DNA from 2 places in the Exiguobacterium sp. UBA3491 genome. Region 2 is predicted to be linked to the other one. Evidence: a T-box and tRNA genes for the amino acid it is inferred to sense, from the RefSeq annotation. Region 2 holds a T-box; the other holds one or more tRNA genes.
The links. A T-box is a leader RNA that pairs with one kind of tRNA and senses whether it is charged. The one in region 2 lies ahead of B4F99_RS02035 (valine--tRNA ligase), so its partner is inferred to be a tRNA-Val.

Region 1 (4,440 bases), on a different contig from region 2:
AAGAATGAACGATACAATTAAGATCGTCGCCTTATGCGAGAGTGACTTTTCAATCAGCTTGCCATACCACCGTTGAAGAGCATCTTCTTTTTCTTCTGCTGGAACCTTCTTAAAGGCAAATTTCGCAAGAATCGGTACGATCGTGATCGCAACGAGTAGTGAAGCAAGTAATGAGAAAATAATTGTCAAAGCAAACGGTAAGAAGAACTTACCAGTGATTCCACCGACGAATCCGATTGGCAGGAAGACGACGACGGTCGTTAGCGTCGATGACGTGATTGCTTTTAGAATCTCTTTTGTCGATTGTTCGATGATCTCATCCGTCATACCGGATTCGGATTTTCGAACACGCCGGAAGATGTTCTCGATAACGACGATACTATCATCAACGACACGACCGACCGCAACGGCCATCCCGCCAAGTGTCATGATGTTCAGAGAAATATCTTGCCAGTTCAAGAAGATAGCAGCAATGAGTAACGATAAAGGAATCGAGACGATGGCAATGATCGTTGCGCGAATATTTCGTAAGAACAAGAGTACAGCGAGAGAGGCAAAGAGGGCACCAAGTAATCCTTCTTTGACGAGTGTCGCGACGGATTCCTCGATATCCTTCGCTGAATCGATCCCAATCGTATAGTCGACTTGATCGTCATATTTATTAAGGATCTTCGTGACTTCATCTGCGATTTCGACCGTATTGGCATCTTGTTTTTTCGTGATTGCCATCGATAAGGAATCTTTTAAATCGTAACGTGTTTTTTCGCTTTGTTGCGAGACTGCTTCGATTTTTGCAATATCTTCTAGACGAATCGGTTCTGCAGGTTCAGACGCCTGATCTGTAGCTGCTCCACCTGTTGTACTTGGTGGTCCTTGTGTTGCACCTTGTGGTGGACCGCCAGCAGATGAACCACCTGTTTGATCGCTACTAGCTGAACTAGTCGCACCTGCAACGGGTGTCAATTGTAGATTTTTTAGTTTATCTAGATTTTCTAGTTTTTCCTCAACGCGAATCGGTATTTTTGAATCGTTTTCTGATAGCTGACCAGATGGGAACGAGACATACTTTCCGTTGATTTGTTCCTTGATGCTCGTGAGCGAAAGACCCGCTTTCGTCGCTTTCTGATTATCGACGGTGATTTGAACGAGATCATCTTTGTAGCCACCAACGGAAACGCTATTGATTCCTGGAATCTTATTAAGTTCAGGTTCGATATCGTCCTTGAGGATTTTTTCGATGTCTTTACCATCCTTACTAAAGAAAGAGATATTATAGATTGGGAACGATCCAAAGGACAGACGATTTAATTTCGTTGTTGCTTCCTCTGGTAGATTCGCATCTTGGATTGCAGCATCAATCTGTTGTTCGACTTTATCCATATCAGTATCGAACGGGAATTCGATGTTTAAGATACCGATGCTTTCATAAGAAGAGCTTGTCAGCTTAGTAGCTCCTTCGATTCCTTTCAAGGCAGTTTCAAGCTTCGAGACGACTTGTTTATCGACATCGTCGGGCGAAGCACCAGGATATACTGCTTCAACAGAGATTTGAGGAAATTCGATTTCTGGGAACTGATCGACTTTTAATTTCGAGAAAGAATAGACGCCTCCTAAAACTAAAAGAATGGCGATGATGAAAACAGCCACCGAATTCTTTAAACTGAATCGGGTTAAAAAGTTCATATGAACACTCCTTTCGTTTATATGTGCTTATTTACATAGTAGAGGACACTCATAGAACCCGCAACTTTAAAACTGTTTTATTCAAAAAGATCTTTTTGAAAAAAGATAATTTTTTTTGTTAAAAAGGCTTTACACCTTTCGATATGCTGCTATAATAAAAATATACCCAGTAACAACACAGCATGATTCTGTAGCTCAGCTGGGAGAGCGCTACCTTGACAGGGTAGAGGTCGCTGGTTCGAGCCCAGTCAGAATCATACCGAAATCGTTCCTTTTCGAAGGAACGATTTTTTTTTGCATTAAAAAAACTATTCCCGAAATCAATCAGGAATAGTTGGAAGGTAGAGATATTATTTTATTGGATTTCGAGATGAAGATCGCCACGCTTCGTCCAGCCTGCGACAGTCGTCAATCGATAGAAGACGAGTGTCAAGACGCCAGGTAAAACGACACCAGTCAAGAAGAAGATAAGGAACGCCTGAGGACCTTGGTTGACGAAGATATTGAGTGGCGCAATCATCGAATTTAAACCGAGTCCAGCGAGTTCATATGGTACTTTCAAAGAGAGAAGAAGCGTCGCTACAGGAGCTGAAATCATCGCTGCGAGAAACGGTGCAACGACAAGACGTGGATTTTTAACGATATTCGGGAATTGTACTTTAGGTGTGACAAAGAAAGAAGCAATCAAACCACCGGGATCCGTCTGACGATATGCCATCAATGTGAAGCCAACGAATTGAGCGGAACAGCCAATGAGTGCAGCGGCACTTGCTACAGGATCAAGCTGCAAAGCGATAGCGAGTGCAGCGGACGAAGCGGGAGACATCAATAAGACACTAAAGATGAGTGCAATGACAAGAGATGTAGCAATAGGAGACGATTCGACTGAAGCGGTGATCATAGCGCTGAATTTTGTAAGGAGTGGTGTCGTTACGGCAGCAGCACCGATACCAGTGATACCACCGGCAAGCACAGCACTCATCGGGATGACCATCATGTCAAATTTCGTTTTTCCAGTCATGCGTTTTCCAACGTATACAGCGACCGCAGCTGCGAGTAATGCACTGATTGGCTGACCGGGGGCAAGAACGAGTCCAGAAGCAGTCGATTGAAGCGCAGCACCACCAATCGTCGCTGCGATCATCGCGCTGAACAGGACAAGTGTGTTTCCTCCGAGCTGAAAGGCGATACCGGCACCGAGTGCAGGAGCAAGCAGTACTTTTGCGACGCCGCCAATCGTCAGTAGCATTTGGATATGTAAAAAATTGCCGAGCGTCTCAATCAGGAGTCCGACACCGAGTGTTACAAGAACGGCATTCGCCATTCCAGCTGATACTTTTACCATTCGATCCATCGCATATTCTTTCAACGTTGTCATCCTCTCTCTATCTATCTCTATTTTTTGCCATGAAAAAAGCCTATCCATTTTTGGGATAGGCGCCACTCATTCTGTGCGGGCGCCTCATTCGATGCATCGAAAGGAGGGCCCAAAAATCATTTCCGTTTCATCATCGGAAAAGTTTTCAGTCCCTCATGCATAGAATAATCAGTCGTCCGGCTTGGTTAAATGGCTGTTGCGTCGGAATCATTCAATCGTGCCCCTCTCTGTGAATTTTTCTAAGCCTAACATGCTTCTGATCAATAATCAATATTTTCTGACAATTTATTTTTTCTCTAAATCTAATAGGAATTTACGCTATCATCGGGAAATCCTAATGTACTAACAATGGAGGCGTTTACATGAAAGTAATGATTTTTACAGATATTCACGGGAATGCTTCAGCATTGCGTGCCGTGTTGTCCTACCTCGATCAGTCTTCAGACATCGATGCTGTATATTGTCTCGGTGATCTCGTCGGTATCGGACCTGAACATAATGAGGTCATCAATTTGTTAAGGCAGCGGCCTGATATTCAGACGATTTCTGGAAACCATGATGAATGCGTCCTTGCTTTGATTCATGGGGATGTTTATCCCGCTAGTTACCAACATGCGAAAGAGCACCATCAATGGATTGCAGATTCATTGACGCAGGAGAATCAGAGTTATTTGGAGCGTTTACCGCGTGTATTGAATGTCACCCATCAGGAACAAACGATGTATCTGACACATTATGCCTATGCCGATCAGACGAAGAAAATCGGTGAGGAACCCTTAAAGCCAGCAGTGGATGGAACGAAAGAAAACTTACCCGTCCTTTTTTCCGGAAATGAGGCGCGAATCATTGGCTTTGGTCACCACCATCCAGCACAACAAGTTGAGACGGATCAAACGCTGTACATCAACCCTGGAGCGATCGGGTGTCAGGAAACAGCTCTTGCCCCAGTAGCAATCCTCACTTTAGAAAAAGGACAAGTTCGTTCGGAAATCCTGACGATTCCTTACGATGACCGCCCATTTCTAAATGTACTCAATACAACAGAAATGCCGGAACGTGAATTGATGCGACGTCTCTTCTTCGGAAATAGATCATGAAAAAAACCTTCATGAATAGATCATGAAGGAAGTCGATCATGCAGACAGTTTCGTCATGATTGAGACGAGGCAGACGATAATCAGTAACAGGATACCGATATTTCGTTTCAACGAGTGGCGTGACCAGTAGAAGAATAGTGCAAGTACAGGGGCCACGAAAAAGGCAAGAACAAGACTGATCAGTGTTGCAAGAAATAAAACAAATATCCAGAGCTTGCTCGTTGTCCGGTAAACCTGCCACATGTCGTAAAGCGACATAAGTGTATAAGCGAGTAATACAAA
Region 2 (4,440 bases):
TGTATAGGCAAGAACCGAACGCGTCGTTTGTTTCGCTGCTTCGTCTTCCCCGTTGAGCGGTAACTTCGCCATCTCGATATACCAGTTACAGAAGTCTTCCCAGATGAAGTGATAGAGAATACGTCCTGCTTCACCAAACTCATATTTATCCGATAGACGTGTCACGTCATCAATCGTTGTCTGTAAACGTGTCAGGATCCACTTATCTGCGAGTGATTTCTCGCCTGTCAAATCAATCTGATCAAACGTTAGACCATCCATGTTCATCAAGGCAAAACGGCTTGCGTTCCACAGTTTGTTCGAGAAGTTCCATGTTGCTTCGATCTTTTCCCAGTAGAAACGAAGATCATTCCCTGGCGTCGATCCTGTCGTTAAGAACCAACGAAGTGAATCGGCACCATACTTCTCAATGACATCCATCGGGTCGATCCCGTTCCCGAGGGATTTCGACATCTTGCGTCCTTCCGAATCACGAATCAATCCGTGGATCAAGACGTCTTGGAATGGACGTTGTCCCGTGAATTCATACGATTGGAAGATCATCCGTGATACCCAGAAGGCGATGATGTCGTACCCTGTAACGAGTGTCGATGTCGGGAAGTATTTCTGATAATCCGCTGCGTCCGTGTTCGGCCAACCCATTGTTGAGAACGGCCAAAGGGCTGAAGAGAACCATGTATCGAGAACATCGTTGTCTTGCTCCCAGTTCTCGAGATCGGCTGGTGCTTCCTTGCCAACGTAGACTTCGCCTGTTTCTTTATGGTACCAAGCCGGAATCCGGTGTCCCCACCACAGTTGACGGCTGACACACCAGTCACGGATGTTTTCCATCCAGCGTACATACGTGTTTTCAAAGCGTTGTGGAACGAAGTTGACCTTGTCCGGTCCTTGTTGTTCCTCGAGTGCTTTTTGCGCGAGTGGTTCCATTTTGACGAACCATTGTAATGAGAGATACGGCTCGACGATTGCATCTGAACGTTCCGAGTGACCAACAGAGTGCAAGTGTGGTTCGATCTTGATCAGAACACCTTCTGCTTTTAAATCTTCAACGATTTGTTTTCGGCATTCGAAACGATCCATGCCTTCGTATTTCCCTGCGTTCTCGTTCATCGTTCCATCTTCATTCATGACGAGGACACGTGGTAACTCGTGACGGTTACCGACTTCGAAGTCGTTCGGGTCATGTGCTGGTGTAATCTTAACGACACCTGTACCAAACTCCATGTCGACATAGTCATCGGCAACGATCGGAATCTCGCGACCGACGATTGGTAACGTGATCGTTTTTCCGACGAGGTGAGCATAACGCTCATCCTTCGGGTTCACGGCGATCGCTGTATCACCGAGCATCGTCTCAGGACGTGTCGTCGCGAGTTCAACGTGACCTGAACCGTCCGTCAATGGATAGTTGAAGTGATAGAACGCCCCTTCGATATCCTTATAGATGACTTCGATATCCGAGATCGCTGTTTTCGTCGCTGGGTCCCAGTTAACGATGTATTCGCCACGATAGATCAAGCCTTTTTCGTAAAGTTTCACGAAGACTTCTTGAACTGCTTCCGACAACCCTTCGTCGAGCGTGAAGCGTTCACGCGAATAATCGAGTCCAAGACCGAGTTTTGCCCATTGTGCACGGATCGTTGACGCGTACTCTTCTTTCCATGCCCAAGATTGCTCGAGGAATTTCTCACGACCCATTTCAAGACGTGATTGCCCTTCTGCCCGCAGTTTTTGTTCGACTTTTGCTTGCGTCGCGATACCGGCATGGTCCATTCCTGGTAGATAAAGGACGTCGAATCCTTGCATCCGCTTCATCCGTGTCAGCATGTCTTGTAACGTCGTGTCCCACGCGTGACCAAGGTGCAATTTACCTGTGACGTTCGGTGGTGGAATGACGATCGTGTACGGCTCTTTTTCTGGATCCTGATCGGCTTTGAAATAGTCACCTTTCACCCAAAAGTCGTACCATTTTTCTTCCGTTGCCTGCGGATCATACTTCGTTGGCATTGATAATTCCTGCATCCTGATCGCTCCCTTTTTGTCCATAATAAAAACGGCTTCTCTCGTCCTATGCTAAGGACGAAAGAAAGCCGTTGCTTTTTTCCGCGGTACCACCTTAGTTCATCCAAAATCGGATGCCCTCGAGCCACGTAACGTGTGGAGGACGGATATCGCTCGTAAGACTCACGATACCAGCTCGTGGGGTGACCTTCCTCCTGTTCGCCCGTCACATCTTTCAGCCAAGGATGTGTTCTCTACACCGGTACGAATACAAGACTACTCTTCCCGTCATCGCTGTTGCCATTTTCTTCTTTACTCATTTTAGCCGAGAGTTCAAGCAATCGTCAAGAACTGCTTAACGACCAAATTCAACTTGGAGTTCCTTGAACGTCAATTCGACGGCTTCGATCGTCCGCTCGATGTCTTCATCCGTATGAGCGATCGACAGGAAGAGACCTTCGAATTGTGATGGTGGTAAGAAGACACCACGCGCCGCCATCTTTTGATAATACGAACGGAACATCTCAAGGTTCGATGTTTTCGCTTTTTCGAAGTTCGTGACGCGTTCATTCGTGAAGAAGACACCGAACATCGCGCCTGCACGGTTCGTCGTCAGCGGAATGTTGTATTTCGCCGCAGCGTTCAGGTAACCTTCCGACAAACGGCTTGCTTTCCGGTCGAACTCTTCATAGTGCTCTGGTTTCAATTGTGTCAATGTCGCTAGACCCGCTGCCATCGCGAGTGGGTTCCCGGATAATGTACCCGCTTGATAGATTGGACCTTGTGGTGCGATCTGTTCCATGATGTCACGACGTCCGCCGTAAGCCCCGACTGGCATGCCACCGCCGATGACTTTACCGAGACATGTGATGTCCGGTGTGACACCGAAGTGTCCTTGCGCACAGTGGAATCCGACACGGAAACCGGTCATGACTTCGTCAAAGATCAATAAAGCGCCGTTTTCCGACGTGATTTCCCGTAAGCCTTCGAGGAAGCCTGGTTCTGGTGGCACGAAGCCCATGTTCCCAGCAGCCGGTTCGACGATGACACCAGCGATATCGTCGCCGTGTTTTTCAAACGCGATCCGGACAGCATCCAAATCGTTGTACGGAACTGTCAGCGTCATGCTCGCGATTTGCGCCGGAACGCCTGGTGAATCCGGTAATCCGAGTGTCGCGACACCTGAACCTGCTTTGATCAAGAGCGAGTCCCCATGACCATGGTAACAGCCTTCGAACTTGAGGATTTTCGTCCGACCTGTGTAGCCACGTGCGAGACGAAGCGCTGCCATCGTTGCTTCAGTCCCTGAGTTGACCATCCGGACGACTTCGACCGACGGCACCCGACTGATGACGACTTCCGCCATCGCTGATTCGATTTCCGTTGGTGTCCCGTAGCTCCAGCCACGTGTCGCTTGTTCTTGGATCGCTGAAGTGACGATTGGATCGGCATGACCGAGAATCATTGGTCCCCATGACAGGACATAATCGATATACTCTTTTCCGTCGATATCATAGAGCTTTGATCCTTTCGCATGATCTGCGAAAATCGGTGTCATCCCGACCGATTTATAAGCACGGACCGGACTGTTGACACCACCCGGCATGAGCGGGAGTGCCCGCTCGAATGCTTCTTTTGATTTTGAGTTCTGGTTAATTAAGCTCATTTCGACCCCTCCAGGTAACGACAAATGTCTTTTGCGAAATAGGTGATGATTAAATCAGCGCCTGCTCGTTTAAAGCCAAGCATCGTCTCAAGGACGATTCGTTCTTCGTCGATCCAGCCGTTCAAGGCAGCGGCTTTGACCATTGCATACTCACCCGATACGTTATACGCAACGATTGGTAGATCGATTCGCTCGCGCACATCACGAATGATATCCATGAACGCAAGTGCAGGTTTGACGATCATGAAGTCAGCTCCTTGATCGACGTCCGCTGTTGCTTCGCGGAACGCTTCGCGACGGTTTGCTGGATCCATTTGATAACCTTTCCGGTCGCCTTCTCCCGGTGCCGAGTTTGCCGCGTCACGGAATGGGCCGTAATAAGCAGACGCGTATTTAACACCATAGCTCATGACCGGAATATGGCTGAAGCCGTTCTCGTCTAATCCTTGACGAATCGCTGCGACGAATCCGTCCATCATCGATGATGGAGCGATGACGTCGGCACCTGCTCGAGCTTGTGAGATGGCTGTTTTGACGTGAAGCGGTAATGACGCATCATTATCGACCGTACCGTCGGCGACGATTCCACAGTGACCTGTCGACGTATATTCACATAAGCATGTGTCGGCGATGACCGTTAGCTGCGGGGCAACCTTCTTGACGAGACGTGTCGCTTCTTGAACGATCCCGTGATCGTGAAACGCACCTGATCCTTGCTCGTCTTTCAAGTGGTCGTGCGGGACACCGAATAAAATGACAGATTCGATTCCGAG

Region 1: it encodes a tRNA-Val, which carries the amino acid that the T-box ahead of B4F99_RS02035 (valine--tRNA ligase) is inferred to sense. The anticodon was not compared.

Annotation. Positions count from the first base shown of each region.
Region 1 covers NZ_DFQK01000030.1:134,926-139,365, reverse strand. Annotated here, with positions in the region: gene B4F99_RS11975 (efflux RND transporter permease subunit) at 1-1,683, opposite strand, end outside; tRNA gene B4F99_RS11970 (tRNA-Val) at 1,868-1,940, shown strand; gene B4F99_RS11965 (PTS transporter subunit IIC) at 2,039-3,061, opposite strand; gene B4F99_RS11960 (metallophosphoesterase family protein) at 3,424-4,158, shown strand; gene B4F99_RS11955 (hypothetical protein) at 4,195-4,440, opposite strand, start outside.
Region 2 covers NZ_DFQK01000009.1:91,574-96,013, forward strand. Annotated here, with positions in the region: gene B4F99_RS02035 (valine--tRNA ligase) at 1-2,022, opposite strand, end outside; T-box leader at 2,073-2,302, opposite strand; gene hemL (glutamate-1-semialdehyde 2,1-aminomutase) at 2,357-3,667, opposite strand; gene hemB (porphobilinogen synthase) at 3,664-4,440, opposite strand, start outside.